3 regions of the Rhodococcus wratislaviensis genome follow, and region 1 is predicted to be linked to each of the others. Evidence: riboswitches for the same ligand, from Rfam matches in the RefSeq annotation. Region 1 holds a riboswitch; each other region holds the start of a gene.
What was found. A riboswitch is a leader RNA that binds a small molecule or an ion and turns the genes downstream of it on or off. The one in region 1 is predicted to bind S-adenosylmethionine.

Region 1 (9,696 bases):
TTCGGGCCACAGTCGCAGCGCGACGAGGTAGCCGGCCACGGCGATGGCCGACGATCCGACAAGACTGACATCGACACCGTGCGCGATGTCGGCAAGGGGCCCGGAGTACAGCGAGGTGTCCACGGCGAGGACGCCGAAGACCGATCCGGCCGCCCAGGGGATGACGGCGCGCAGATTCCAGCCGCCGGTGAACCAGTACCGCCCACCCTTGCGGCCCAGGTTGAAGACCTGGAGGTCGACCGCGTCGTACTGCCCTCGCCTCGCAACCAGGAAACCAGCGACGTTGATCGCCACCCACGGCGCGGCGAAACCGTTGAGCACCAGGGTCATCGCGGTGATCGAATCGACGGCGTCGACGACGAAGACACCGATGTAGAGCAGGGCCACCGCGAGCGCCGACGTGATCAACGTGGTGTGGACGCGGCGCAACCGGGGGATCAGAGCCTCCAGGTCGAGGCCGCTGGCGTAGACGTTGAGGACGCCCTGGCCCAGTCCTCCCGCGAGTGCGACGAGGACGATCGGCAGCACGTACCAACCGGGCGCCTCCGCCACCAGGTCGGCAACGTAGGAGTCGCTCAGCGTGGTGAACGTCGACGCGGTGAACGATCCGAAAGCTGCCGTCAGGAACAGCCCGAAGAAGATACCTGCCATGGTGGCCGCGACGATCGAACGGTCGCTGAACCGCACTCGGGAGATCCGCCTGCTGTAGTCGCCGAGCGTCGGGGCATACGACAGCGGACCGCCGACGGCGAGCACCACGGCCAGAATCCAGGTGGGCCAGAATCCGCCGAGGAGATAGTCGCCGCTGCCCGCTCCGCCGTCGAAGCGACCCGCGAATGCGAAGACACCGAGCAGGAGCAGCGCGGCGACGACGGGCAGCACGAACTTCTGGAGCGCGACCACCGTGCCGTGGCCGAACAGCGCGACGGCCACGATCTCGGCGGCGATGATGCCGTAACCCAGGGCGAGCATGCCGTTGTCGACCGGCGTGCCGAGCAGGCGGTGGGCGGCCGCGATCAGCGCGTCACCCGACGTCCAGACCGCGATCGCGGCGTATGCGAGGGCGAAGAGCAGGGTGAGCCCCGAGCCGATCATCCGTCCGCTCACTCCGAAGTGCGCACCACTCGACACGGTGTTGTTCGTGCCGGTGCGCGGGCCCAGAAGTGACAGAGGGGCGATGAGGAGCGTGCCGAGTCCGATGCCGACCGCGCTGGCCGCGATCGCACTGCCGAACCCGAGTCCGAACGTGATCGGGAGCCAGCCGAACACGATCACCGAGAACGCCAGGTTGCCGCCGAAGAACACGGCGAGCATGTTGAGCGGTCGCGAATCGCGTTCCGCTTCGGGGATGTACTCCACGCCGATCGTCTCGACGTGTCCGAAACGGTCCTCCGGCGGGGAGGGGGCGGTGTCGTCGAGGGGCGTCGTCGGGTCGAGATTCGTGGACACTGCGGACCTCACATTCTCGGCGGAGGTGACCGTCATCACGTCCTGTTGAGTACCGAAGATATTCCAAACTGAAAATTCAGTCAAGACCTGCGCGTGACGTGCACCACCGCGGGTGGTGCGGAGTTTGCGCTGCTACGGCTACCGGACTAGATATATGTGTAACTGTTCGTCTCATGTATCCCTCTGCCATCGGAGTACCTGTGCCTGTCGCTGCCATCAACAGTCGTTTCGCGAATCGGTGCCGGCTCGCCGCAGCGGGGACGGCGTTCGCTCGACGCGGGATCGAGGGTGGACGGTGAGGTCGCCGCTCGTCCGGTGGCAGCTGATCGGATTCGTTCTCGTGGCCCTCATGGGCCTCGTCTACGTGGGTGCGACCCGGCATTCCCGCGTCCGCGAAAGCCCTCGTGGCGAACAGGTCGGCGATCGGCGAGCAGTACGTCGACCTTCAGCCCGCCACCGATCGCGGGCCGTTCCTGGCGAACGGGTCCCGTATCGCCGCCGAGGATGCGTCGACGCCGGTGCCCGTCGAAGAGTTGCTTGCCGGCACGCAGGGGTTGACGGAATCCGTGCCGATCGACGCGCTCCACACGGTCGTGACGGAACTCGGCGCGGCGTTCGACGGCAAGGGTGAAGACCTGCAATCGCTCGCGGATTCGTTCTCCGGGCTGTCGGCATCGGGCGCCGAATCGCTCGATCGGACAATGGCTTTGGTGCGCGACAGTCGCGCAGTGCTGGACACGCAGTCCGAACAGTCCTCTGCAATCAGGGATTTCAGTGCCGACCTGGACTCGCTTGCGGATCGGCTGCGCAGCAGCGACCCCGACGTCCGGCGGCTGATCGACAACGGAAACTCGGCGAGTGATCAACTGGGGCAACTTGTCTCGGCGGTCGCACCGAGTGTCACGACGAACCTTGCCAACCTGTCCGCCACGACGAAGGCGATCGCGGTGCAGGCCACGGCCCTGCAGACCCTGTTCGTGTACCTGCCGGGGGTGGCGGCGGCGTCGTCGACCATTGCGCCCGGCGACGGAACCGTTCACCTGGGCCTGGTGGCCGAGACCAACAATCCGCCGTCGTGCACCGTCGGCTACGAGGGCACCCAGGCGATCCTCGAGGAGATGAAGCGGAAGGACCCGAACTTCGACGACACGCAGCAGGACTTCCCGCAGAACACCGCGGCGTCCTGTGCGGCTCCGCAGGGCAGTCTCACCGGCGTCCGCAGTGCGAACCGGATCGTGTTCGGCGACCCCGCCACCGTGCAGCCGTGGGACTCGAAGCCGAAGAAGGACCCGAACAGGCTGGACCTCAACCCGATTGCGAACCAGCTCGCCCCGCTCCTCGGGGTGACCCCGAACTGACGCGGGTTCTTGCGCCCGGATGCCGGATCCTCCCGGGTTCGGGTTGACAACCGCGCGTCGATCCTGCAATCTTCGAAACAGGTCACGAGTACCAGCGTCAAGCCCCGGCTAGCTGGTCGGCAACCCTCCACCGCGGCGGGGTGCTCCGGGTGACGACCAGGCTGAGGTTCATACCGAACCCGGCAAGCGCGGACTCCGAGAGGGCACCGACCCTGCGACGAGTCCCTGACTACGAGGGATGTCGTGATGACTGCTGTATTGACCGCTGACGTGTGTGTTGCCCCCCTGGCCCAGGTTTCGGGCTCCGACCTGCGGGTTCCGCTCGTTCAGGGCGGCGACTGCGCCTACGTCAACTTCGACTACGCCGCCAGTGCCCCGGCGTTGGCGCAGGTGACCGACCGAATTGCGGCACTGCTTCCGACGTACTCCAGCGTGCACCGCGGCGCCGGCTACGCGTCGCGAGTGTCGACCGAGTGCTACGAGAAGGCCCGCGACTCGGTCGCCCGGTTCGTCGGAGCGGGCGAGGACCAGGTGGTGGTCTTCACCCGGAACACGACCGACTCGCTGAATCTGCTCGCCGGCTGCGTCCCCGGCAGCACCGTGGTCCTCGACATCGAGCATCACGCGAACCTGCTGCCGTGGAAGAACTCTCGCGTCGTGAGGGCGGCGGACACGCTGGACGAGACGGTCCGCCTGCTCGTCGCCGAACTGTGCTCCAAGCCCACCGCCCTACTCGCGGTGACGGGTGCGTCCAACGTGACCGGCGAGGTGCTGCCCATCGCCACCCTCGCCGAGGTGGCGCATCGTTGCGGCGCACGGATTCTCGTCGACGCCGCTCAGCTTGCACCGCACCGCCGCATCGATGTCGAAAAGTGGGGCGTCGACTACCTCGCATTCTCCGGACACAAGTTGTATGCCCCCTTCGGCTCGGGCGTGCTGGTCGGCCGCCGGGACTGGCTCGACGCCGCCGAGCCCTACCTCGCGGGCGGCGGAGCAGTCCGGAACGTGACCGTCGAATCCACCCAGTGGGCGCCCGCCCCTGCCCGGCACGAGGCGGGAACCCCCAACGTGCTCGGCGCGGCGGCGCTCGCCGCCGCGTGCGATGCGCTGTCCGAGCTGGACTTCGGCACGGTGGCCGAACACGAGGCGGCGCTCACCGGCCGGCTCCTCGACGGCCTCGGCTCCGTCGACGGCCTGGAGTTCCTGCGGCTGTGGTCGGACGCCCCCGACACCGTGGGGATCGTGACGTTCACGATCGACGGGTTCGAGCCGGGAGAGATCGCCGCCTACCTGTCCGCCGAACACGGAATCGGAGTTCGCGACGGGCGTTTCTGCGCCCATCCGCTGCTGGGACGCCTCGGCAGGCCCGACGGCGCCGTGCGGGTGAGTGTGGGTCTCGGAAGCTGCTCCGAGGACGTGGATCGGCTGGTCGACGCGGTGCGCACTCTGGTGGCGGGGCGTCGGAGCTGGACCTACGCCAACGAGAGCGGCCAGTGGAATCCGGTGCCGGAGACACGTTTTTCGCAGGACGCGCTAGTATGACCGCATGGCATCGCAGGCTGGGAGCGCAATGATTGCTCACTGGTGCCGTCGGCATGTCGATCTGTGCCGAACCGCCTCGGGTATGTGTTCGAGCTGACCGTTCTTCCAGCTCCGTTTCATTCACACGTCATTCCCGAGGAACCCCTATGTCTCGAGACAATGCCTTCGTTTCCCGTCCCCTCCGCGTCGCCGTCGAACTGACCGGATCGGGCCACCACCCGGCGGCCGAGGGCGCCGCAGGCACGCGGCCGATCAACGGTGCGGACTACTGGGTGGACCTGACCGCCGACTCGACGGATCAGCTCGACCTCACATCGTTCCCGCCGAACGTCGTTCGGATCCGGGCATCCGATCTGCGTGAGGCGCAGCAGGAACGCGCGCGGATCCGCGCCGAACTCGTCGCCGACGGTCGCGACCCCGACGGCGTCACCGTCCTGGTGGACCTCGAGGTGCTCATCGCCGGAGAGGCCCGCGCCGCACGCAAGGAGCTGGCCCTCCTCGACAGCGCCCTGGAGACACCGCGTGCTCCGGTGTCGTTGCAGTACATCGGAACTCCGGTCGGCCTCGCCGGACTCATCGCCGACATCCAGGCGGCAGGCGTCGCCGACGGTGTGACCCTGCTGCCGCTGTCGCTGCCCAGGGTTCTGGAGCAGCTCGTCGACGGCACCCTCCCGTGGCTGGAGGAGCGCGGTCTCGTCACCTCCGCCGACGCCGTCGACGAAGCGCTGCGTCGCTTCGAGCTCCCCCTCCGCGAGCGGGTGCTGGCGTCCTGACCAGGTCAGCTGCCGTTGTTCGCTGAGCCGAGCGGAGTGGGCCGGTAGTACCGGCCTTCGTGATACAGCAGGGGAGCCGAAGCGGAATCGTCGTCTGCCTCGGCATGGACGCGGGTGACGAGGCCGATGACGAGCGTGTGATCGCCGACGGGAATCAACTGGTCCACGATGACCCGCAACCAGCTGGGAGTTCCGTGGAGGACCGGTTCGCCGGTGTCGAGTCGCGCCCAGAGGGACACGTCGGCGAACCGCTGGTCGGCGCTCCGGGAGAATCGCTGAGCCAGGTGCTGCTGGTGCTCTCCGAGAAGGTGGATCACCAGCGAATCCGCGGAATGAAGTGCATCGATGCTGGACGAGGTGTTCGCGATGTTGAACGACACCAACGGCGGGTCCAGTGAGACGGAGGAGAACGAGGACGCGGTGAAGCCGACCGGGCCGGACCCCGAGTCGAGGGTCACGATGGTGACCCCGGCCGGGTGACGGCGGAGGGCTGCGCGGTAGTCGTCCGCGCAGATTCCGGGGGCGAGTTGAGGGTCGCGGGGGAGGTCCGAACCATCGACGGTTTCGGCGTTCTCGGCTCTGTCGGACAAATCATTCTCCGGGTCGGCCCGTCTGGGCACTGTGTCATTCTCGTTCACGTCACTCTCGTTCACGAGATCTGACGTCAACTATAGGGGCGTGGACCGACCGGGATTCAGTCGACGTCGATCGCCAGGCCCGCGGTGATCCGCACCAACTCCGAGAACGACGTGCGGAAGACGGTGTCCGGGTGGCCGGCGGCCGCCCACAGTTCGGCGTACTCGGACAGGGCGTTGTCGACGTACGTCGGAAGGTTCGTGGGATGTCCGAGCGGGGCGATACCCCCGATCGGCTGGCCGGTCGCGATCCGCACCATGTCGAGGGGTGCCCGGGTCAGATTTCCCTGCAGTCGCTTGCCCGTGTTCGCCAGATCCACCTCGTGCGCCCCCGACACCAGGAGCAGGATCGGATCGTCGTCCAGGAGGAACACCAGCGACTTGGTGATTGCCCCGATATCGACCCCCAGAGACTCCGCCGCCTCCGCCGCGGAGTGGGTGGAGTCGGGCTGGGTCACGATCACCCCGTGGTGTCCTCGCGCGATCAGAGTCTCGGCGACATGCGCGGCGTGGGGGTGCAGGGGCGTCGGCATGAACCAAGAGTAGGTCCATTCCTCCGGTACGACATCAAGAAGCGTCGTCCGACACGACATCGGAACGGGGCGTAGTCGATTCCGGCTTCCGGAGGCGCCGGACGGTGAACCCGAACAGCAGTCCGAGCCCGACCGCCGAGTAGAGCGCGAGGGCGAGGGCGGGCTGCCCCAGTCCGACGTCGTCGAAGTACACGATGCTGCGAATTCCCTCGGTGCCTGCGCCCGGGGTGATCCAGCGTCCGATGGCCGCGTAGAAGGTGGGGATGACGTTCGAACCGAACGCACCGCCTGCGCTGGGATTGCCGAGAATGACGAAGACGGCGATCGCGAGGGGCACTGCGAGGACGCCGACCGAGGCGCGCAACCCCAGCGTGAACACGGCGGTGCCGAAGACGACACCTGTTCCGAGAAGCCACAGCGGGAACCAGTGGCCCGCGAACGTGCCGAGCACGTGAGTGGTGATCAGGGCGCCGAGGGCACCGGACAGCACGGCGTACCCGAACAGGACAGCCGTGTGCACGGAGGCCTGACGCAGGGTCCGCGGGGCGCCGATGAACAGGCCGATCGCCGCCGCGAGCAGGTAGCCGCCGACCACCCATCCGACCGCCAGATAGAAACCGGACAGTCCGCGGTTGTCGTGCGCGCCTACCGGAATTTCGTCGCGCACCGTGAACTGGCGACCTTGGCTGTTCTCCACCTCCGCGAAGACCGATTCGAGCGCGCTGGAGATCGAGCTGCCGCCTGCACTCGCCGTGATCAGGGTGTCGGGGCCGACGGGATTCATGACGAATGCGCCCTGGATCTCACGGTCGTGGAGGAGTCGCCGGGCTTCCGCGGTGTCCGAGACGACACAGCCGCGCAGCGGCCTGCCGTCGATTGCATCGAGCCGGTCGGCGACCTGCTGGTCCGTGCCTGCGGGCAGTCCCTCCGCCGCGACGACACCGATCTCGATGTCGCGGGGCGTGGGCTGATGGAACGCGGCCACGTAGCTGAGGATGAAGCCGAGCTGGAGGAGGAGAACGCCGAAGACCAGCGCGACCATCACCCTGGGAGCGCCGTACTTCGACACCGGACTGTCGTGGTGCACGGGAGCCGGGGTGGGGGATTCGCTGTCGGTCATGGTCATCGGACGTCCTCGATCCTTGTCGATACCGTAGGTATTGAATACCCTAGGTATCGTGACTGAAGATCGTCAACCGGACAGTCGTCACACCGAATGGGCGCCGACGACGCGTCCCGGTCGTGATGTCGTGCGTCAGCGCCTCCTCGACGCGGCGGCGGAGGAATTCGCGGAGCGGGGCTTCAGCGCGGCCAGGCTCGCCGAGGTCGCGCGCCGGGCCGGGTTCACCAAGGGGGCTGTCTACTCGAACTTCGAGTCGAAGCAGGACCTGTTCGCCGAACTCTTCGCGGCGCGCTCACTCGAACTGGCGGGACGGGTCCTCGCCGAGATCGCCGGCCTGAACCCGTCGGACGCCGCGGGCAAAGGCGGCGAGGCCATAGCGTCGTGGATGGTGCGCGAGCCGGGCTGGTCGCTGCTGGTGCTCGAATTCGGCGTGCTCGCCGCACGTGACCCGCAGATCGCCCAGGCGTACCTGCGGGAGCGGCGGCAACTGCGGGGAAAGCTCGTCGAACTGATCGGTGAACGCGCACGGGAGTGGGGGGTCGACGACACGTTCGACGTCCGCATCACGGCCATCTCGCTGATGGCCCTCATCTCCGGCCTCGTGCTCGAACACTCCGTCGACCCCGAGGAAGTGGATCGGTCGACGATGGGCGCCGCGGTCACCGCACTGTTCGCGGGGGCCGTCGCGAGGGCCGGGCTGACCTGATCTCAGGCGGTCTGTGCGACGACACCGTCGAGGAAGCCGTCGATGTGGGCCCACGTGGACTCCTTGGCCTTCGGGCCTGCGACAAGTCCGAGGTGGCTGCCCGGCGCGGACTCGAACCGCACCGACGGAGAACCGGTGAAGACGTCCGTCGCCGCCCGGACCGACGGGATCGGCGCGATGACGTCCTCGGTGCCGCCGATCGCGAGAACCGGCACCGCGAGATCGGCCAGCGTGATCGAACCGTTCCGGGTATCGAAGCTCCCCGCGGCGAGCGTGTTCCCGAGGATCAGCTCGGTGCAGACCTGGCGGAAGAACCGGGCCGGATAACCCGGCATGTCGGCCATGAACCGGTCGATGGACTCCATCCGTGCGAGGGTCTCGGTGTCGTGCAGGTTCCGGGCGATGAACCACGGCTTGGTGAGCTCGCGCTGAAGTGCGGTGAAGCGGTAGCTTGCCTGGACCAGCGGCGCGGGCAGCCCGCCCATCGCCCGCGTCGCGGTGGTGAGGGGGCGATCGCCGGTGAACCGGCCGACCATGCGCAGCGGCGCGATCATGGTCACCGACTCGTAGTCGATCGGCGTGCCGATCGCCGTCACCGAGCCGATCGGCAGATAGTTCCGGCCCGCAGCCGTGAGCAGCGACATCGTTCCCCCGAGACTCCAGCCGATCAGGTCGACGGGTGCACCGTCGTGGAGTCGGGACACGCGGTCGACGGCCGCCGGGATGAAGTCGTCGATCCAGTCCTCGAATCCGAGGCCGCGGTCGGAGTAGCCCATGGTGCCGTAGTCGAGGAGATACGCCGCCTTCCCAGAATCGGCGAGGTGTGCGGCCAGGCTCTGGCCCGGACGGAGGTCGAAGCAGTGTGCGGGCGCCGCGAGCGGGGGCACGAGGAGGACGGGCCGGCCGCCGTCGGTCTCGGTGGTGTCGAATCGGTACAGGTCCTGATGGGGAGCCTCGTGGATGCGCGTCGACGGGGTTCGCTGGACCGGCGCGATTCCGCCGCCGAAGGACAGTCGCCAGGCGTTGCGGGTGAGCGTGTTCAGCGTCGGGTTCCAGGCGATGTCGAGCACGGATTTCCTCTCGTGGCGGCGCAGATCCTTCAGGTATCTGTGACGTCAACATACAGGTAATCTCGCGGTCGTCCGTCAGCGGGCGGCGAGCAGAACCCGCAGCACCGTCGCCGGCCGGAGCAGCGTCCCCGGACGCTCGAGAAGATGCGTCACCCGGAGGAACGCGGACCCCACCGCCGGGTCGACGGCCGCCGCCCGATCGAGCCGGGACGTGTACGCATTGACCAACCGGACCCGCGCCGACCGCCGTCCGGGCACGGCCGGAATCCGGAGGTCGTTGTCGACGGTGAGCGTCCACGCGGCGTCGATGCACCGGTTCGCCCCGCGGAGAAACCGGCGAGCGAGATGCGTCCGACCCGACCGCAGGCAGTCCCGCAGGATCGTCGCCTCCACCGCGGCGACGCTCATGCCCTGGCCGTAGATCGGGTTGAACGAGCAGATGGCGTCCGCGAACGGCAGATAATTCGACGGCAGATCGTCCGCGGAATAGTGCCGCCGGACCGTCGT
Region 2 (9,696 bases), 2.2 Mb from region 1:
TCGTCATCGTCGTGGCCGTGGTGTTCGTGCTCGCGGATCGGTGGCGGCGAGGGGCGTTCGTGTTCGGTGTCGCCACGCTGCTCGCGGCGGTCTTCCGGTTGATGATGCCGTCGGAGCGCGTGGGGCTGCTCGCGGTGCGCAGCAAGCCCTTCGACGTGGGCGCGCTCGTCGCCGTCGGGGGCGCGATCGTGTGGCTGGCCGTGTCGATCGACCCGCTCGGAACCGACTAGCGGTCCGAGCGGGCGTCGCCCGCGCCGGTGTCAGCGCCCGGTGCGTGCCAGCTGCATCGTCTCGGAGAGCAGCTTCGCCACTGCGGCGGCCTCGGTGAGGAACCCGTCGTGGCCGTCCCGCGAGTTGAGCACGCGCAGTCCGTCGCAGGTGGGGATGTCGTTGGCCAGATCCTCCTGCAGGCGGATCGGGTAGAGGCGGTCGGAGTCGACGCCGCCCACGATGACGGGTGCGGTGATCTTCCCCAGCGCCGCGGCGATGCCACCGCGACCGCGGCCCACGTCGTGCCGGTTCATGGCCTCGGACAGCAGCACGTACGTGCTCGGGTCGAATCTGCCGACCAGCTTGTCGGCCTGGTGCTGGAGGTAGCTCTCGACGGAGTACCGTCCGCCGCGCCACGGGTCCTCGCCGTCCTGCGGCGAGTTCGCGAACCGGGAGTCGAGTTCGCTCTCGCTGCGGTATGTCAGGTGCGCGATCCGGCGGGCGATGCGCAGTCCGGCCCGGGGGATACGGCCGGTGCCGTGATAGTCGCCGCCCTGCCAGTCGGGGTCGCTGGTGATGGCCGCGATCTGGGTGGTCTGCGTGCCGATCTGGTCGGCGGTCGCGCGGGCTCCGACGGCGAGAACGAGCGCTGACGCCACCTGGTCCGGGTAGGTGACGGCCCACTCGAGCGCGCGCATTCCGCCCATCGAACCACCGACGACGGACGCCAGCTTGTCGATGCCCAGCAGGTCGGTGAACTTCTTCTCGGCCGCGACCTGGTCGCGGATGGAGATCTCCGGGAAGCGGCTGCCCCACGGGCGCCCGTCCTCGGCGATCGAACCGGGACCGGTGGTGCCGCGGCAGCCACCGAGGACGTTGGTCGCGATGACGCACCACTCGTCGGTGTCGATCGGCGCACCCGGACCGACCATTCCGGTCCACCAGCCGGGGGAGGGGTGTTCGTCGGTGACGGGTCCGGTGACGTGGGAGTCGCCGGTGAGGGCGTGCTCGACGAGCACCACGTTGTCGCGGTTCGGGGACAACTCACCCCATCGTTGCACGGCGAGGGACACCGACGGGATCACCGTCCCGCTCTCGAGCTCGAGCGATCCGATGTCGATGGTGCCGAGACGTCCGTCCGCCACGGGCAGGTTCTGTACAGCGCTCACGGTCAAGATGCCGCCGCCGTAAGTCCGGTCTCGATATCGGCGATGATGTCGTCGATCCCTTCGATGCCGACAGCCAGGCGGACCAGTCCGGGGGTGACGCCGCTGGCGGCCTGCTCCTCGGGGGTCAGCTGGGAGTGTGTGGTGGACGCGGGGTGGATCACCAGCGAGCGGACGTCGCCGATGTTCGCGACGTGGCTGTGCAGGGTGAGCGCGTTGACGAACTTCTTGCCCGCGTCGATGCCGCCTGCGAGTTCGAACGTCACGATGGCGCCCGCACCCCTCGGCGCGATCTGCTTCGCCCGGTCGTGCCAGGGCGACGACGGGAGCCCGGCGTATCCGACGGATACGACCTCCGGTCGCGCCTCCAGGTACTGGGCGACGGCGGTCGCGTTGGACACATGTCGCTCCATCCGAAGGCTCAGCGTCTCGAGGCCCTGCGCGATGAGGAACGCGTTGAACGGGGAGATCGCCGAACCGAGGTCGCGGAGCAGCTGCACGCGCGCCTTGAGGGCGAACGCGGGCGGTCCGAGTTCGGAGTAGACGACGCCGTGGTAGCTCGGGTCCGGGGTGGTGAAGTTGCCGTGGCGCCCCTGGGTCCAGTCGAACGTGCCGCCGTCGACGATGACACCGGCGATCGCGGTGCCGTGGCCGCCGAGGTACTTGGTGGCCGAGTGCACCACGATGTCCGCGCCGTGCTCGAGGGGGCGGATCAGGTAGGGGGTGGCCACCGTGTTGTCGACGATCAGCGGGAGTCCGTGCTGATGCGCGATCCCGGAGATGCCGGGCAGGTCGAGGACGTCGTTGCGGGGATTGGAGATGGTCTCGCCGTAGAACGCCTTCGTGTTGTCCCGGACCGCGTCCTTCCACTGCTCGAGGTCGTCGGGGTCTTCGACGAACGAGACCTCGATGCCGAGCTTGGGCAGCGTGTAGTGGAAGAGGTTGTAGGTGCCGCCGTACAGCCGCGGGCTGGAGACGATGTGGTCGCCCGCCTCCGCGAGGTTCAGGATCGCGATCGTCTCGGCTGCCTGTCCGGAGGACAGCAACAGTGCGGCGACGCCGCCTTCGAGTGCGGCAATGCGCTGCTCGACCGCGTCCTGCGTGGGGTTCATGATGCGGGTGTAGATGTTGCCCGGCTCGGCCAGACCGAACAGCGCGGCAGCGTGATCGGTGCTGTCGAACGTGTACGAGGTGGTCTGGTAGATCGGCAGCGCCCGCGCCTTGGTGGTCGCGTCGGACGTCTGCCCGGCGTGGATCTGCTTGGTCTCGAACGACCAGTTCTCGGTCATGTGCTGTCTACTCCAGTGGTCTGACGAGGCGCGGACGGAGTGCTGGGTCGTTCGCGCGCAGGGCTTGTCTGGGGTCTATCTACGACAACAACAACACATCATGAACCTCCGATGTCGGACCCGCGCTTGTCACCCGACTGTTGTATGAATCAGGGAACCAGGTCATCACCCGGGGCACCCCACCGCGGTGGAGGGTTGCCGGCCAGCTAGCCGGGGCTCGTTGCTGGCACTCATGACCTGGAGTGAATCTTAGCGGCTGAGGCGGAACGACCGGAAACGGCACCGATCAGGGCCGCTAGCAGGGAAAAGTTACCCGCGAGTAGGGGTGGGTCGTGCGCCCCACATGTTGCGAGCCGCTCGCATAGCAGTACGCTTGTCTTGTTTAGGTGCGGTCTCCCCAGGGGCCGCCTTGACCGTCTACGTTTGATAAGCGAACCGTTCGCGGACCCACTCACAAAGTGCGCCCGCAACCGTGTAACCAGGGAAACTTCCTAGGAGGACGCGAAGCACCCATGTCCAAAATCAAGGTTGAGGGCACCGTCGTCGAACTCGACGGCGATGAGATGACGCGCATTATCTGGCAGTTCATCAAAGACAAACTGATCCATCCTTACCTGGATGTGAACCTCGAGTACTACGACCTCGGCATCGAGTACCGGGACGAGACCGACGACCAGGTGACCGTCGACGCGGCCAACGCCATCAAGAAGCACGGCGTCGGCGTCAAGTGCGCGACCATCACCCCGGACGAGGCACGCGTCGAGGAATTCGGTCTCAAGAAGATGTGGCGGTCGCCCAACGGCACCATCCGCAACATCCTCGGTGGGACGATCTTCCGCGCGCCGATCATCATCTCCAACGTTCCGCGACTGGTTCCGGGCTGGACCAAGCCGATCATCATCGGCCGTCACGCCTTCGGTGACCAGTACCGCGCCACCGACTTCAAGGTCCCCGGCCCCGGCAAGGTGATGATCACCTACACGCCCGAGGACGGCAGCGAGCCGATCGAGCACGAACTGGTGAACTTCCCCGAGGGCGGCGGCGTCGTCCAGGGACAGTACAACTTCACCAAGTCCATCGAGGACTTCGCGCGCGCCTCGCTCAACTACGGCCTGCAGCAGAACTACCCGGTGTACCTGTCGACCAAGAACACCATTCTCAAGGCGTACGACGGCGCGTTCAAGGACATCTTCCAGCATGTCTACGAGACCGAGTTCAAGCCGGAGTTCGACGCGGCAGGCCTCACCTACGAGCACCGCCTCATCGACGACATGGTCGCGTCGGCGCTCAAGTGGGAGGGCGGCTACGTCTGGGCCTGCAAGAACTACGACGGCGACGTCCAGTCCGACACCGTCGCGCAGGGCTTCGGATCGCTCGGCCTCATGACCTCCGTGCTGCTGACCCCGGACGGAAAGACGTGTGAGGCCGAGGCCGCACACGGCACCGTGACGCGTCACTTCCGTCAGCACCAGCAGGGCAAGCCGACGTCCACCAACCCCATCGCGTCGATCTTCGCGTGGACCCGTGGACTCGAGCACCGCGGCAAGCTGGACAACACCCCCGACGTCATCGGCTTCGCCCAGAAGCTCGAAGACGTGGTCATCAAGACCGTCGAGGGTGGCCAGATGACCAAGGACCTCGCGATGCTGGTCGGCGGCGACCAGGGCTACCTGACCACCGAGGAGTTCCTCGGTGCGCTGGACATCAACCTCCAGAAGGCCATCGCCGAGCAGTAGGCACCGAGCCACAGCGTTACGAACGGGACGTCCCTCACGGGGCGTCCCGTTCGGCGTCTCCGGGCCCCGGGTGAGTCATCTCACGGTCGCTCGATGCGCGAAAAGCGGAATCCGGGGAAGAGAATTTCGACGTGGGTCGTTGCGCAACGAGGCGCCGTGCGCCGCGTAGCCGTATCTCTGCCTAGTCGAAAGTTCTTCTGTGAGCACTTCCACCCCCGTCCGCCCCGAGCACCTCGGTGTCATCGCGCAACATCCCTCCGTCCGCAAGCTCGCCATGATTGCGCTCGCGCTCGGTGGCTTCGGGATCGGGACCACCGAGTTCGTGGCGATGGGGCTGCTGCCCGAGATGGCGTCGAGTCTCGGGATCACCGAGCCGACGGCCGGGCACGTCATCTCGGCGTATGCGCTGGGTGTGGTCGTGGGCGCGCCACTCATCGCGGCGCTCACCGCGCGGGTGCCCCGCAAGACGCTGCTGATCGCGTTGATGGCGGCGTTCACGATCGGCAACGCCGCCACCGTGTTCGCGCCGAACTACGCCGTGCTGATGGCCGCGCGGTTCGTGGCAGGCCTCCCGCACGGCGCCTACTTCGGTGTCGCGGCCCTCGTGGCGGCGCACCTCGCGGACCGCGGTCAGCGGGCCAGGGCGGTCGCTCTCGTCATGATGGGACTGTCGGTGGCCAACGTCGTCGGCGTTCCCGTCGCCTCGTGGCTGGGCCAGACGCTCGGCTGGCGCAGCGCCTTCGCGCTCGTGGCCGTGATCGGTGTGGTGACACTGGGCGCGATCTGGTCGTGGGTGCCCGCGCTCGCCGCCATGCGGATGTCGAATCCCCTCACCGAACTCGGTGCCCTGCGCCGCGCGCAGGTGTGGATGACGCTCATCATCGGCATGGTCGGGTTCGGTGGCATGTTCGCCGTGTACACGTACATCAGCACGACGCTCACCGACGTCGCCGGGCTGTCGCGGTCGCTTGTGCCGCTCGCCCTGATGATCTACGGGCTGGGCATGGTCGCGGGCAACCTGATCGGCGGCCGGCTCGCCGACCGGGCGCTGATTCCCGGTCTGTTCGTATCGATGACGGCGCTCGGGGTATTGCTCGGCATCTTCGTGATCGCCTCGCACAACCCGTACACGGCGCTGCTGCTGGTGTTCTTCGTCGGTGCGGCGGGTGCGTCGATGGTTCCCGGACTGCAGACCCGGCTGATGGACGTCGCCGCCGATGCCCAGACCCTCGCCGCCTCCCTCAACCACGCGGCCCTCAACATCGCGAACGCGTTCGGGGCGTGGATCGGTGGCGTCGTGATCGCGGCCGGCTACGGCTACACGGCGCCCGCCGCGGTCGGTGCTCTGCTCGCCGTGGCGGGACTCGTGGTTCTCACCGTGGCGGTCGCGATGGAACGCCGCAGCGCCCGTTCGTCTCGGTAGTCGCGCTGTCGTACGCGTCCGCTACGGTGCTTGCCGTGCCACACATCATCACCACCGTCAATGTCAACGGCGTCCGCGCGGCCGCCCGCAAGGGACTCACCGAGTGGATCGAGCGCACGGAGGCCGACGTCGTCTGCCTGCAGGAGACGCGGGCGTCCGACGAGCAACTCGCCGAGACGCTCGCGCCCGCCCTGGAGGGCGGATGGAATCTGGTGTCGGCGGAACCGTCGTCGAAGGGGCGCAACGGCGTCGCGATCCTGTCCCGGAAACCTGCCGACGCCTTCCGTGTCGGCCACGGTGACGACGAGTTCGCGACCGCGGGCCGCTACCTCGAGGCCGACTTCGACGACCTGACCGTGGCGAGCCTGTACCTGCCCTCCGGGGAGGCCCAGACGCCCCGGCAGGAAGAGAAGGAGCGGTTCATGGACTCCTTCGCCCGGTACCTCACCGATACCGCAGCGGCCGCCGCCACGGCGGGCAGGCACGTCGTGGTCTGCGGCGACTGGAACATCGCCCACACCGAACTCGACCTGAAGAACTGGAAGACCAACAAGAAGAACTCCGGGTTCCTGCCTCACGAGCGGGAGTGGTTCGGGGCCCTGTTCGCCGAGGACGCGCACTGGACCGACGTGGTCCGGCAGCTGAATCCCGACATCGCCGGGCCGTACTCGTGGTGGTCGTATCGCGGGAAGGCGTTCGACAACGACTCCGGCTGGCGGATCGACTACCAGATCGCCACCCGGGAACTGGCGGAGCGGGCCAAGCAGGCCGTCGTCGAGCGCGCCGAAACCTACGACCAGCGGTGGTCCGATCACGCGCCGGTCACCGTCCAGTACCGCTGACGACCGGTATCTGATTCGTGTCGTCACGGCGCACGTGAAAAGATCAGTACTCATGTCGACCCCTGCAGCTCAGAAACCCACCGCGAAACCGCGGGTGCTCTCCGGCATCCAGCCCACCGCCGACTCGTTCCATCTCGGCAACTTCCTGGGTGCTCTGCAGCAGTGGGTGCCTCTGCAGGACGACTTCGACGCGTTCTACTTCATCCCCGACCTCCACGCGATCACGGTGGCGCAGGACCCGAAGGAGCTGCGCCGTCGCACGAAGATCGCGGCGGCGCAGCTGCTGGCCCTCGGAATCGACCCCGACCGCGCCACGCTGTTCGTGCAGAGCCAGGTGCCCGAGCACGCGCAGCTGGCGTGGGTCCTCAACTGCATCACCGGTTTCGGTGAAGCGAGCCGGATGACGCAGTTCAAGGACAAGTCGGCCAAGCAGGGCAGCGAGAACGCGAGCGTCGGCCTGTTCACGTATCCGGTGCTGATGGCTGCCGACATCCTGCTCTACCGTCCGCAGCGGGTCCCCGTCGGCGAGGACCAGCGTCAGCATCTCGAACTGGCCCGCGATCTCGCCCAGCGGTTCAACACACGGTTCGGGAAGGCGTTCGTGATTCCCGAGGCCCAGATCATCAAGGGCACCGCCAAGATCTACGACCTGCAGGATCCGACGTCGAAGATGAGCAAGTCCGGTCCGAGCCCCGCCGGGCTGATCAACCTCCTCGACGACCCCAAGGTGTCGGCGAAGAAGATCAAGTCCGCGGTCACCGACAACGAGCGGGAGATCCGCTACGACCCGCAGGCCAAGCCCGGTGTGAGCAACCTGCTCACCATCCAGTCCGCGCTGTCCGGCACCCCGGTCGAGACGTTGGTGTCCGGGTACGAGGGCAAGGGATACGGCGACCTGAAAACCGATACGGCCGACGTCCTCGCCGAGTTCGTGACACCGTTGAAAGCGAAGGTGGAGGCGTACCTCGCGGACGAGGCCGAACTCGATCGTGTCATCGCGGCCGGTGCCCACCGCGCCCGTGAGGTGTCGTCACAGACCCTGGCGGCCGTGTACGAGAAGGTTGGGTTTCTGACACCGAAGGGATGAGCACTGTGGCTGACGAACCGAGTTTTCTCGACAGGCAGCGGGCAGCGCGCCCCTGGTTCGACCATCTGATGCGGGCCGCACAGCGGTACCAGCAGCAGAAGGGCGACTATTACGCGGCGGGAATCACGTATTTCAGTGTGCTCGCCCTGATTCCGATCCTGATGGTCGCGTTCGCCATCGCCGGTTTCGTCCTCGCCGGTCAGCCGGAGTTGCTGCAGGAACTGCAGGACAGCATCACCAAGAACGTTCCCGGAAGTCTGGGCGAGACGCTCAACACCGTCATCGACTCGGCGATCGCCTCCCGCGCCAGCGTGGGCGTTCTCGGTCTGCTCGGTGCCGCCTACGCGGGACTCGGGTGGATGGCGAACCTGCGCGACGCGCTGACGGCGATGTGGGAGAGCCAGCGCGAGTCGAAGGGATTCGTGCGAACCAAGCTGGGCGACGCGGCCGCTCTGCTGGGGCTGGGGCTGGCGATGGTGGTCTCCCTCGGCGCCTCCGCGCTGAGCAGCGGTCCCGTGGCCCGAACGGTCGTCGAGTGGCTGAACCTCGACGACGTGCCCGGAATCGATTCCGGGTTGCGCGCACTGTCGACCGTGGTGTCGCTTCTCGCGACGTGGGCGGTGTTCACCTGGGTGATCGCGCGACTGCCGCGCGAACCCGTGACGTTCCGCAGTGCCCTCAAGGGGGCGCTGCTGGCGGCCGTGGTGTTCGAGATCTTCAAGCAGGTGGGTGCCATCTACCTCTCGGCGGTCACGGCGGGTCCCGCCGGGGTGGCGTTCGGTCCGATCATCGGTCTGCTCGTGTTCATCTACCTGACGTGCCGGATGCTGCTCTTCTCGACGGCGTGGGCCGCGACCACCCGCGCCAGCCTCGCGCTCGCCTTTGTGCCGCCGCCGGATCCGGCTGTCATCACCCCGCGGATCGAGGTGCACGAGGGCCCGGGTGTGCGTGGGGGACTCGCCCTGGTCGGTGCGGGCGCCGTCGTCGCGCTCGGGTTGTCGGGACTGTTCACCCGCAACAAGCGCTGAGCCGCGCGCCGCGGCCCGTCAGCGCCTGCGGGACAGCCGGCGCGCGCAGAGCACGAGGACGAGGACGACCGCCGCCCCGACGACCCCCACACCTGCCCGCAGTGCCAGTGTGTTGTCGGGGTGGTCGGAACCCGACGCGACGACGGAACTCGTCGCCGCGGCCGAATCCTGTTGCGGCGGAGCGGCAAGCACCGCGGCGGAGCCCTCTTCGGCCGGATACAGGTCCTCGAGTGACCCCACCTGGGCGTCGCGGTCGAGGGCGAAACCGTAGTCCAGCAGTCGTGCCGCCTGCTCCCACGGCCGGATCGGCTGGGCTTCGGCTCCCATCAACGTCACCATCAGGCGGCGACCGTCGTGATCGGCGCCGCCGACGTACGTGTGGCGGGCGTCGTCGGTGAATCCGGTCTTGCCGCCCAGCGCCCCGTCGTAGTTGTAGAGCAGCTGATTGTCGTTGGCCAGTGCGAACGGGGGCCGGTCCTGGTCGTCCGGGATCGCCGGGTCCTTCGGGAAACCCGGGAACTGCACCGTCTCGGTGGAGATGAGCTCCGCGAACGTCGGGTTCTTCATCGCGGTGTGGAAGATGAGTGCGAGGTCGAACGGTGAGCTGCTCATTCCGGGGCCGTCGAGCCCCGACGGGGTCGCGGTCCTCGTGTCGTGCGCGCCGAGGGTGTCGGCGAGGTGGTTCATCTTGTCGACCGTCGCGGCGTCGCCGCCGAGTTGCCGGGCGAGGACGTGGGCGGCGTCGTTCCCCGACGCCATCACCAGGCCCTGCATCAGCTGCCGGTTCGTGTACTGACCGTTCTTGCCGATCCCGACCGCGCTGCCCTCCACAGCGGCGTCCTCGGCGGTGGCGGTCACGGTCTTGTCGAGATCGAGTTCGCCCAGGGCCACGAGAGCCAGCAGCATCTTGATGGT
Region 3 (9,696 bases), 2.6 Mb from region 1:
CCACGAGCATCCCTTCCTGTCCTCGTCCCCACCCGTGGTGCTCAGCGCCATCGCGGCGCGCACCGGCACGCTGCAGTTGTGGACCGCGGTGACCACGCTGAGCCTGCTCGACCCGGTCCGCGCGTTCGAGGACTACTCGACGCTGGACAACCTGTCGGGCGGCCGGCTGCAGCTCATCATCGGGAAGGGCAACGGCACCGCGCAAGCGGAGCTGTTCCACGTCACCCCGGACGACCAGTGGGACCGCAACCGCGAAGGCTACGAACTGTTCCGGCAGTTGTGGGAAAGTGAGGACGTCACCTGGGAGGGCGCGTTCCGGCCGTCGCTCGCGCACGCTGTCGCACTGCCGCGCCCGCTGCAGCGACGGATCCGGATCTGGCACGGCAGCGCGACGAGCAAGGAATCGGTGGATCTCGCGGCCCGCTACGGTGATCCGATCTTCTCGGCGAACGTCACGTATCCCATCGACTCGTACGCCGAACTCGTCCGGCACTACCGCGAACGGTGGACGCACTACGGTCACGATCCCGCCGACGCCCTCGTCGGCGCCGGAACCGCCGGGTTCTACGTGACTCCGAACTCGCAGGACGCGCTCGACGTGTGGCGTCCCATTCACGCCGCTCGCCTCGACTTCGCCCGCAGGGCAGGACTTCCGGTCGTGTTCGAGACCGTCGAGGACTTCGTCGAACGCAGTTCCGCACTGATCGGCAGCCCGCAGCAGGTGATCGACAAGGTGCAGCGCTACCACGAGCAGTTCGGCCACGAGGTGATCCACCTGAGCGCCGACCGCGTCGGCACCGACAAGCAGCACCGCGAGAGCCTGGAGCTGTTCCAGGCCGAGGTGGCACCCGCGCTGCGCGAGACCATTCCGAGCCGCCCCCTCGCGGCCCGCACCGAGGAGGAAGACGCATGAGCCTGGTTCTGGGCATCGAACTCGACGGCGAGGGTGCGCATCCCGAAGCCTGGCGCCGAGCCGCGCACACACCCGACCGGTTGCTGACCGGGCGAACGGTGGCGGACCGGGTCGCGGCGGCCGAGAACGCGGGTTTCACGTTCGCCTCCTTCGATGATTCGCTCCTGCCTCCCGGCGCCGGCGGGGGACCCGTCGGCCGGATCGACGCGGTGAACCGCGCGGCGTTCGTCGCCGCGACCACCAGCACGATCGGACTCGTACCGGTCGTCGGCACCACGTATGCCGAGCCGTTTCACACGTCCTCCCAGCTCTCGACGCTCGACTACGCGTCGCGCGGTCGCGGTGGCTGGATCGCAGCACGCGACACCGACCCGCGGGTCGCGAGCGCACTGGGCCGGGCCGAGGTCACCGCACCCGCCGATCTCGTTCAGGAGGAACGGGACGCGATCACCGTGGTCCGGGACCTGTGGGATTCGTGGGAGGACGACGCGGTGATCCGCGACTACGCGACCGGACGTTTCCTCGACCGCGACCGAGTGCACTACCTCGACTTCCAGGGCGAGACGTACTCGGTGAAGGGTCCGGCCATCGTGCCGCGACCACCGCAGGGGCAACTGGTGGTGTTCGGCCGTGCGGGGGACACCGATCCGTCGCTGGTCGACGTGGTGCTGGTGTCCGGACCGACAGTCGAGGACACCGTCGAGGCGGCCGTGCGCGCAAAGGCAGGCGGGGCGGTACTGGTGTTCGCGGAACTGGACGTCGCGCTGGGCGCGTCGCCGCCTGCCCCGCCGAGCGGACGGGTGTCGTTCGCCGGCGATGCCACCGGGCTGGTGGACCTGTTGCGGACCCTGGATGCGCACGTCGACGGCGTGCGCCTGCATCCCGCCGTCGTCGACGAGGACCTTCCGGTGCTGGCCCGGTTCGTGGTTCCGGCGCTTCTCCGTGCCGGCATCGCCCACCGTCCAGTTCCCGGTTCGACCCTGCGCGGCACGCTGGGCCTCGACCGTCCCGTCACCCGATTCCAGGCCGAGCGCCTCGAACACTCCTCTCGCTGAAAGGTTGTGGAGAACATGACCGACAACTCGTACGCCCGACCCGGCGCCCAGGTGCACTTCGGTGTCTTCTTCCAGGGCGTCAACCACACGACGATCTGGTCGGATCCGTCGAGCGGATCGCAGATCGACTTCGAGACGTTCCGGCGGGTGGCACTGACCGCCGAGCGCGGCCTGTTCGACGCCTTCTTCCTCGGTGAGGGCCTGCGCCTGCGGGAACAGGAGGGCAAGATTCTCGATCTCGACATCGTGGGCCGCCCGGACGCGATCACCCAGCTCGCGGCGCTCGCCGGCATCACCCGGCACATCGGGTTGGTGGCCACCCAGAACACCACCTACAACGAGCCCGCCGACCTCGCCAGGCGGCTGTCCGGGCTGGACCTGCTGTCCGGTGGCCGTGCCGGCTGGAACGCGGTCACCACGGACAATGCCTGGACCGGTGAGAACTTCCGGCGCGGCGGCTTCCTCGATCACGCGGACAGGTACGAGCGGGCCGGGCAGTTCCTCGACACCGCCCGGGCGATCTGGGATGCGTGGGCCGACGGCGCGGTCGCGACGAGGACCGACGCGCCGTCGTGGGCAACCCCGGACGGGGTGCGGGAGGTGTCCCGGCGCACGTCGCAGTTCGACGTCACGATCACCCCCACGCTGCCGCGCAGCGCCCAGGGACACCCCGTCATCTTCCAGGCCGGTGACTCACCGGCGGGCCGGGACTTCGCGGCCGCGCACACCGACGTGATCTTCTCCCGGCACGGAACGCATTTCGACGCGGCGCTCGCCTTCGCCGAGGACATCAGGGCGAGAGTGCGTCGTGCGGGGCGCCCCGAGGACGACGTCAAGATTCTGCCGGGCACGCAGATCGTGCTCGCGGAGAACGCGTCCGAGGTGGAGGAGAAGGTGCGCTGGGTTCTCGAGGGCCAGTACACCGGGCAGACGGCGTTGTCTCTGGTCGGTCAGGTGTGGGGCCGCGATCTGTCCGATCGCGACCCGGACGGTCCACTGCCCGAATTCGATCCGGTGCCCGCGCCGATCTCCGTCACCCGCGGGGCGGCGCGTGACGGAAAGGATCCGCTCGCCATCGCCAGGGAATGGCGGGCACTGGCGGAGGCGCAGAACCTGTCGCTGCGTCAGGTGGCGATCGCGACCACCCAGCGCTCCGGTTTCGCGGGCACCCCCGGGCAGGTCGCCGACGAACTCACCCGGTGGGTTCGCAGTGGGGCGACGGACGGATTTAACATCTCGCCGTATCTGGTGCCCACCGGACTCGACGAGATCGTCGACCTGCTGGTGCCCGAATTGCAGGAGCGAGGTTCGTACCGAACGGAATACGAAGGCTCCACCCTGCGTGAGCACCTCGGGCTCCGGCCCGCCCTGTCGCGCCGGGAGGTCGAGTCCCGGCAGGCGGTCGGGTAGCGGGGTCCGTGTGGCGCCGCGACCGGCGATCTCTTACACTCGGTAACGACCATCCAGAGCGACCGAGAGACCTGGCTCGTTGACGTCGCAGCAACCCCCCGCCCTGCGGGTGCGGGTGCTACCGCCGGGATCGATGGAGGAACGATGTTGACCGAAGGTTTCGTGAGCGCCTGGGGGCGCCTGCACGTCGATCTCTGTCGGCTGTCCACCTCGATCTGTCACAGCTGACCTGATACCCCGATCCCTCGGGGTTCCGGCTCTTCACACCGCATCCGCGTCGGATCCGGTGTCCCTCACCTTCCTGTGCGCGTGAGCGCTGCCGATACGACGGGCAGCGCGCACGGCACTTCTTCGAGATCACGGAGTTCTCGGTGCCATCAGTGCTTTTGTCCTCGCCCCACCGCGGTGCCCGCATCGCAGCAGGTATCGGCGCCGCCGCCGTGCTGGCCACGGCGCTCACCGCCTGCGGTGGCGGTTCCAGCAGTTCCTCCGCGGATGCGGGCCCCGCACAGCCGGGCGGCACACTCCGCTACGGCCTCTCCCAGGCACCCACGTGCGCCGACCCCGCGCAGTCGGGCACGAATCAGACGATCTACGTGGCTCGTCAGGTGGTGGACTCGCTCACCGACCAGGACCCGGAGACGGGCGAACTGAAGCCGTGGCTCGCCGAGAGCTGGGAAACCGACGCCGACGCATCCTCCTTCACGTTCCACCTGAAGGAGGGGGTGACGTTCAGTGACGGAACGCCTTTCACCGCGGAGTCGGTGAAGAAGAATCTCGACGCCATCGTGAACACCCTCTCCGGCGCCAAGGCCCCGCTCGGTGCCAGCTACCTCGCCGGGTACACCGGAACCACCGTGATCGACCCGCTGACCGCGCAGGTCGACTTCGCCGCACCCAACGCGCAGTTCCTGCAGGCGTCGTCCACCCCGCAGCTGGGCATCCTGTCCGATGCGTCCGTCGCGAAGTCCGCCGAAGAGCGGTGCACCGGCAACATCTCGGGCACCGGACCGTTCACGTACGCCGACTACCAGCAGGACAAGTCGGTGACCCTCGCCAAGCGCGCCGGATACAACTGGGGTTCGGACGTGTTCGGCCACGACGGCGAGGCCTACCTCGACACCATCGAGTTCAGTGTCGTGCCCGAATCCGGTGTCCGCACGGGCAGCCTGTCCTCGGGACAGCTGGATGCGATCAGTGACGCGTTGCCGCAGGATGCCCCGCAGATCGAAGGCGCAGGCGGGCAGGTGCTCACCACGTCGAACCCCGGGACGCCGTTCGGTTTCCAGCCCAACGTGACTCGCGGACCGCTCGTCGATCCGGTCGTGCGCAGTGCGCTGGTCCCGGCGATCAACCGGCAGGAACTGGTCGACACCGTGCTCGGGCCCAACTTCAAGCCCGCCACCAGCACGCTGGCCAGCCGCACCCCCGGCTACGTGGCGCTGCCGGACGTGACATTCGACCCGGAGAAGGCGAAGTCGATCCTCGACCAGGCGGGCTGGGTTCCCGGTGCCGACGGCATCCGGGAGAAGGGCGGTCAGAAGCTGAGCTTCCCCGTTCTGTTCAGCTCCGTGTTCGCCGGCAACCAGGCCATCCTCGAACTGGTGCAGCAGCAGCTCAAAGAGGTGGGAGTGGATCTGCAGCTGAATCTCGTGTCCACCCCGGAGGCCACCGCTCGCCAGAATGCCAAGGACTTCGACGCCACCTATTACAACAGCACCCGCGCCGACGGTGACATCCTCCGCACCCAGTTCGGACTCGAGGGCCGCAACCTGAACAACCGCGGACCGATTCCCGCGCTCGACGCCGTGCTCGCGAAGCAGCTCGCCACCACCGACACCACCGAGCGGAGCGCGCTCGTCGCCGACGCCCAGCAGCAGGTGCTCGACAACGGCCTGTGGATCCCCACGGTGGAGTTGTCGCAGGCGATCGGCGCCGGCCCGAACGTGCAGGACCTGAAGTTCGAGGCCTCGGCCCGGCTCCAGTTCTTCGACACCTGGATCAGCGGACGCTGAGCCATGATTCGCTACCTCGGACTACGCGTGCTGCAGGCGATCGCCGTCCTGTGGGCGACGTTCACCGTGTCGTTCGCCGTGCTGTTCCTGTTGCCGTCCGACCCGGTGAGCATCGCCGTCGACTCGGCGACCGCCGGAACGACGGTCGACGCGGCCGCCGTCGCGGAGCTGCAGGCGCGGTACGGCCTCGACCAGCCGGTGTGGGTGCAGTACTGGAATTCGCTGAGCCACGCCGTCCGCGGTGACTTCGGGTACTCGATCGCCACCGGGCAATCGGTGACCGAGGCGATCGGGAACGCGGTCCCCAGCACGCTCGCGCTGGCGTCCGCGGCGCTGCTCCTCGCGGTCGTGTTCGGGGCAGCGGTCGCGTTCCTCGCCACCTACACCAGGGTCCACTGGGTGCGGAATCTGCTGTTCTCGCTGCCTCCGCTCGGTGTCGCGGTGCCGACGTTCTGGGTGGGACTGATTCTGCTGCAGCTGTTCTCGTTCCGGCTGAAGGCCTTTCCGGCGTTCGGCGACCAGGGGATCGCGACGCTGGTGCTCCCCGCGGTGACGCTCGCGCTGCCGACCGGCGCGGTGATCGCCCAGGTGCTGGCGGCGAGTCTGCAGACCACGTGGCGGCAGCCGTTCATCGAAGCCGCGCGGGCGAAGGGCGCGTCCCGCTGGCAGATCCAGACCCGGCACGCGCTGCGCCTGTCGAGCATTCCCGCGTTCACCATCGCCGGTGTGCTCGTGGGGAATCTGCTGGCCGGATCGGTCGTCGTCGAGACGGTGTTCTCGCGCTCCGGAGTCGGGCGGCTCACCCAGACGTCCGTGATGGCGCAGGACATTCCGGTGGTCCAGGGAATCGTGGTGCTGAGCTCCGTCGTCTACGTACTCGTCAATCTCGCCGTCGATCTGCTCTACCCGCTGATCGATCCCCGGATCGTCGAGGGCAGGCGCAGTTCGGACCGCAGCGGCGGCGCGGATGTGGAGGAGAAGGTTCATGTCTGACATCCTCAGCAGGGAACTGATCGACGAGGCCGAGGGTTTCGGCACTCCGCCGGTCGAACCGCCGCCCGTGATCGCGTCCGAGTCGGACAGCCGCGGACGCCGCGTGGTGACGTGGTTGCGTCGCAATCTCGTGCTCGTGGCCTCGGCCGCGGTGCTCCTCGTCGCGGTCGGATTCGCGGTGGCGCCGTCGGTGTTCGCGAGCGGCGACCCGCTGGTCGGGGTGCCCGCCGAGAAACTGCAGGCGCCGAGCGCCGCGCACTGGTTCGGCACCGACAACATCGGCCGCGACGTGTATACCCGCGTGGTCCACGGCGCCGGATTGTCGCTGACCGCAACGTTGTTGGCCGTGGGCATCGCACTGGTCGTCGGTTCGCTGATCGGCCTGCTGTCCGGTGCCGTCGGAGGTGCGCTGGACGCCTTCCTGATGCGCGTCGTCGACGTCCTCCTGTCGATCCCCGCCCTGCTGCTCTCGCTCGCTCTGGTGACCGCGCTGGGATTCGGCACGGTCAACGTGGCCATCGCGGTGGGCGTGTCGCTGATCGCGAACTTCGCCCGCGTGATGCGTTCGGAGGTGCTGCGCGTGCGCCGGTCGCTGTACGTCGAGGCGGCGTTCGCGTCGGGTGTCCGCTGGCACACGGTGCTGCGCCGCCACGTTCTGCGGAACTCGTACGCGCCCGTCGTGGCACTCGCCGCCGTCGAGTTCGGGATGGCGGTCCTCGCGGTGTCGTCGCTGAGCTTCCTCGGGTTCGGCGCGGTGCCGCCCACCCCGGAATGGGGCTCGCTGATCTCCGAGGGCCGGAACTACCTCGCCACCGCGTGGTGGATGACCACCCTGCCCGGACTGGTGATCGTGGCCGTCGTGCTGTCGGCGCACCGACTCGGACATGCGCTCGAACAGAGGGAAGTGCGATGAGTTCGACCACTACTGCTGCGGCAGGCACCACGGCGCCGCTCCTCCAGGTCTCCGGACTGCGGGTGGCGTACGGGAGCGTGAGCGATCCCGTCGTGGCCGTGAAGGGCGTCGACCTCACGGTCTCGCGCGGCGAAGTGGTGGCCGTGGTCGGCGAGTCCGGCTCCGGAAAATCCACCACCGCGCACGCCATCCTCGGGCTGCTCAGCGGATCCGGGCGGGCCGTCGCCGGCACCGTCACATTCGACGGTGAGCGTCTCGACACCAAGTCGGAGCGCGCACTCGGACGGGTCCGCGGCGCCCGGATCGGCCTGGTTCCCCAGGACCCGACGACGTCGCTCAACCCCGTCCTGCGGGTCGGCGCCCAGGTGGCCGAGGTGCTCCGGATCCACGGTCTCGCCGACCGGCGGACGGCCGCCGTCGAGGCGGTGCGCATTCTCGCCGAGGCCGGGATCGACAAGCCCGAGGTGCGGGCGAGACAGTACCCGCAGGACCTCTCGGGCGGGCAACGGCAGCGCGTCCTGATCGGGATCGCGCTGGCGTGCAGCCCCGAACTCGTGATCGCGGACGAGCCGACCAGCGCACTCGACGTCACGGTGCAGCGCCGGATTCTCGATCACCTCGACGCGCGGATCGCCGAATCCGGCACCGCGGTCCTGCTGATCACGCACGATCTGGGTGTCGCAGCCGACCGCGCCGACCGGATCGTGGTGATGAGCCAGGGTGAGGTGGTGGAAGCGGGCCCCACCCGCGAGATCCTCGAGAACCCCCAGCACGAGTACACCCGCACCCTGCTGGCCGCGGCGCCGAGTCTCTCGGTGGGACGGGGGCCCAGCCGCGCCGCGGAGGCGGGCGGGGCCGAACCCGATGTCCTGCTGCGGGTGTCCGGGGTGTCCAAGACGTTCCGGATCGATCGGCGCACGGCCATCGACGCCGTCGATGACGTGTCGTTCGAGGTCCCCCGCGGGCGCACCCTGTCGCTGGTGGGGGAGTCGGGGTCCGGCAAGTCCACGGTGGCCCGGATCGCGATCCGGTTGGAGTCTCCCACCGGAGGCCGCGTCGAGTTCGACGGCCGGGACATCACCACCCTGCGCGGCGGCGCGCTGCGCGCCCTGCGGCGCCGAGTGCAGATCGTGTACCAGAACCCCTATGCGTCCCTCGATCCGAAGCTGGCCGTTGCGGATATCGTGGCGGAACCGCTCGGTGCGTTCGGTGTCGGCATCCGGGCGGAACGGGAGGCGCGAGTCGCCGACCTGCTCGAGCAGGTCGCGTTGCCGCGCACCTACCTCGAACGCCGACCGGCCGAGTTGTCCGGCGGCCAACGGCAGCGGGTCGCCATCGCCCGCGCGCTCGCGCTGCACCCCGAACTCGTCGTGCTCGACGAACCGGTGTCGGCGCTGGACGTCTCGGTGCAGTCGCAGATCCTCGGGCTGCTCGAGCGCCTGCAGCGGGACCTCGGGCTCAGCTACCTGTTCATCTCACACGACCTCGCCGTGGTCCGGCAGATCAGCGACACGGTCGCGGTGATGCGGTCCGGCCGCATCGTCGAATCGGGCACCGCGGCGGAAATATTCGACAATCCCCGCCACGACTACACCCGGCAGTTGCTCGACGCCATCCCGGGACGATCCGTCGTGCGTCCACGTTCTGCACAGCTGGAGGAATCGATTCATGCCTGAGCCACACGACCCGCTCGTCGCCGTCGATCTGTACGGCACGGGAATTCATCCGCAGTCCTGGCGTCGTCAGGACTCGCGCGCCGAGGACCTCTTCACCGCCGGCTACTGGACCGGCCTGCTCGGGCAGGCCGACTCCGCCGGAGTGGACCTCGCGTTCGTCGGCGATACCTTCGCGATCGCCACGACGGGACACGCCGATCAGCGTGGACAACTGGACGCCGTGGCGATCGCCGCACGGGCCGTCGCGTCCACCGAGCGGATCGGCCTGGTTCCGACGGTGACCGTCACCCACACCGAACCGTTCCACGTGTCCAAGGCCATCGCGAGCCTCGACCACGCGTCGCTCGGCCGCGCCGGATGGCAGGCGGACGTGTCGGCCGGTCAGGCGCAGGCGAATCTGTTCGGGCGCAGGGACGCACAGGATGTCGAGAGTCTGTGGGCGGAGGCGGCCGACGCGATCGAGGTCGTCAGCCTGCTGTGGGACAGCTGGGAGGACGACGCCGAGATCCGCGACGTGCGCACCGGCCGCTTCATCGACCGGGACAAGCTGCACTACATCGATTTCGAGGGCACGCACTTCTCCGTGAAGGGTCCCTCGATCACGCCGCGATCGCCGCAGGGGCAGTCGCTGATCGTGATAGGTGCGCGGGACGAGCACTCCACCCGGGTCGCCGCGGCGCGCGCCGACGTGATCCGCATCGGCGCGCCCACCGTGGACGCA

Region 2: it holds a riboswitch for S-adenosylmethionine, as region 1 does, so the genes downstream of both, WKC72_RS29215 (bifunctional o-acetylhomoserine/o-acetylserine sulfhydrylase) here and WKC72_RS38785 (aminotransferase class V-fold PLP-dependent enzyme) in region 1, are expected to answer to the same signal.
Region 3: it holds a riboswitch for S-adenosylmethionine, as region 1 does, so the genes downstream of both, WKC72_RS11825 (putative leader peptide) here and WKC72_RS38785 (aminotransferase class V-fold PLP-dependent enzyme) in region 1, are expected to answer to the same signal.

The regions. Positions count from the first base shown of each region.
Region 1 covers NZ_CP150488.1:8,474,955-8,484,650, reverse strand. The annotation lists gene WKC72_RS38795 (cytosine permease) at 1-1,449, opposite strand, end outside; gene WKC72_RS38790 (mammalian cell entry protein) at 1,818-2,807, shown strand; SAM riboswitch class IV at 2,888-3,002, shown strand; gene WKC72_RS38785 (aminotransferase class V-fold PLP-dependent enzyme) at 3,054-4,349, shown strand; gene WKC72_RS38780 (putative leader peptide) at 4,354-4,446, shown strand; gene WKC72_RS38775 (hypothetical protein) at 4,496-5,122, shown strand; gene WKC72_RS38770 (flavin reductase family protein) at 5,128-5,637, opposite strand; gene WKC72_RS38765 (YbaK/EbsC family protein) at 5,817-6,290, opposite strand; gene WKC72_RS38760 (hypothetical protein) at 6,325-7,416, opposite strand; gene WKC72_RS38755 (TetR/AcrR family transcriptional regulator) at 7,541-8,119, shown strand; gene WKC72_RS38750 (alpha/beta fold hydrolase) at 8,122-9,189, opposite strand; gene WKC72_RS38745 (FAD-dependent oxidoreductase) at 9,265-9,696, opposite strand, start outside.
Region 2 covers NZ_CP150488.1:6,282,868-6,292,563, reverse strand. The annotation lists gene WKC72_RS29225 (DUF3017 domain-containing protein) at 1-230, shown strand, start outside; gene WKC72_RS29220 (homoserine O-acetyltransferase) at 261-1,385, opposite strand; gene WKC72_RS29215 (bifunctional o-acetylhomoserine/o-acetylserine sulfhydrylase) at 1,382-2,665, opposite strand; SAM riboswitch class IV at 2,783-2,903, opposite strand; gene WKC72_RS29210 (NADP-dependent isocitrate dehydrogenase) at 3,178-4,401, shown strand; gene WKC72_RS29205 (MFS transporter) at 4,601-5,824, shown strand; gene WKC72_RS29200 (exodeoxyribonuclease III) at 5,860-6,666, shown strand; gene trpS (tryptophan--tRNA ligase) at 6,719-7,753, shown strand; gene yhjD (inner membrane protein YhjD) at 7,750-8,781, shown strand; gene WKC72_RS29185 (D-alanyl-D-alanine carboxypeptidase family protein) at 8,800-9,696, opposite strand, start outside.
Region 3 covers NZ_CP150488.1:2,608,094-2,617,789, forward strand. The annotation lists gene WKC72_RS11810 (LLM class flavin-dependent oxidoreductase) at 1-913, shown strand, start outside; gene WKC72_RS11815 (LLM class flavin-dependent oxidoreductase) at 910-1,968, shown strand; gene WKC72_RS11820 (NtaA/DmoA family FMN-dependent monooxygenase) at 1,984-3,378, shown strand; SAM riboswitch class I at 3,425-3,518, shown strand; gene WKC72_RS11825 (putative leader peptide) at 3,523-3,606, shown strand; gene WKC72_RS11830 (ABC transporter substrate-binding protein) at 3,759-5,393, shown strand; gene WKC72_RS11835 (ABC transporter permease) at 5,397-6,386, shown strand; gene WKC72_RS11840 (ABC transporter permease) at 6,379-7,299, shown strand; gene WKC72_RS11845 (dipeptide ABC transporter ATP-binding protein) at 7,296-8,975, shown strand; gene WKC72_RS11850 (LLM class flavin-dependent oxidoreductase) at 8,968-9,696, shown strand, end outside.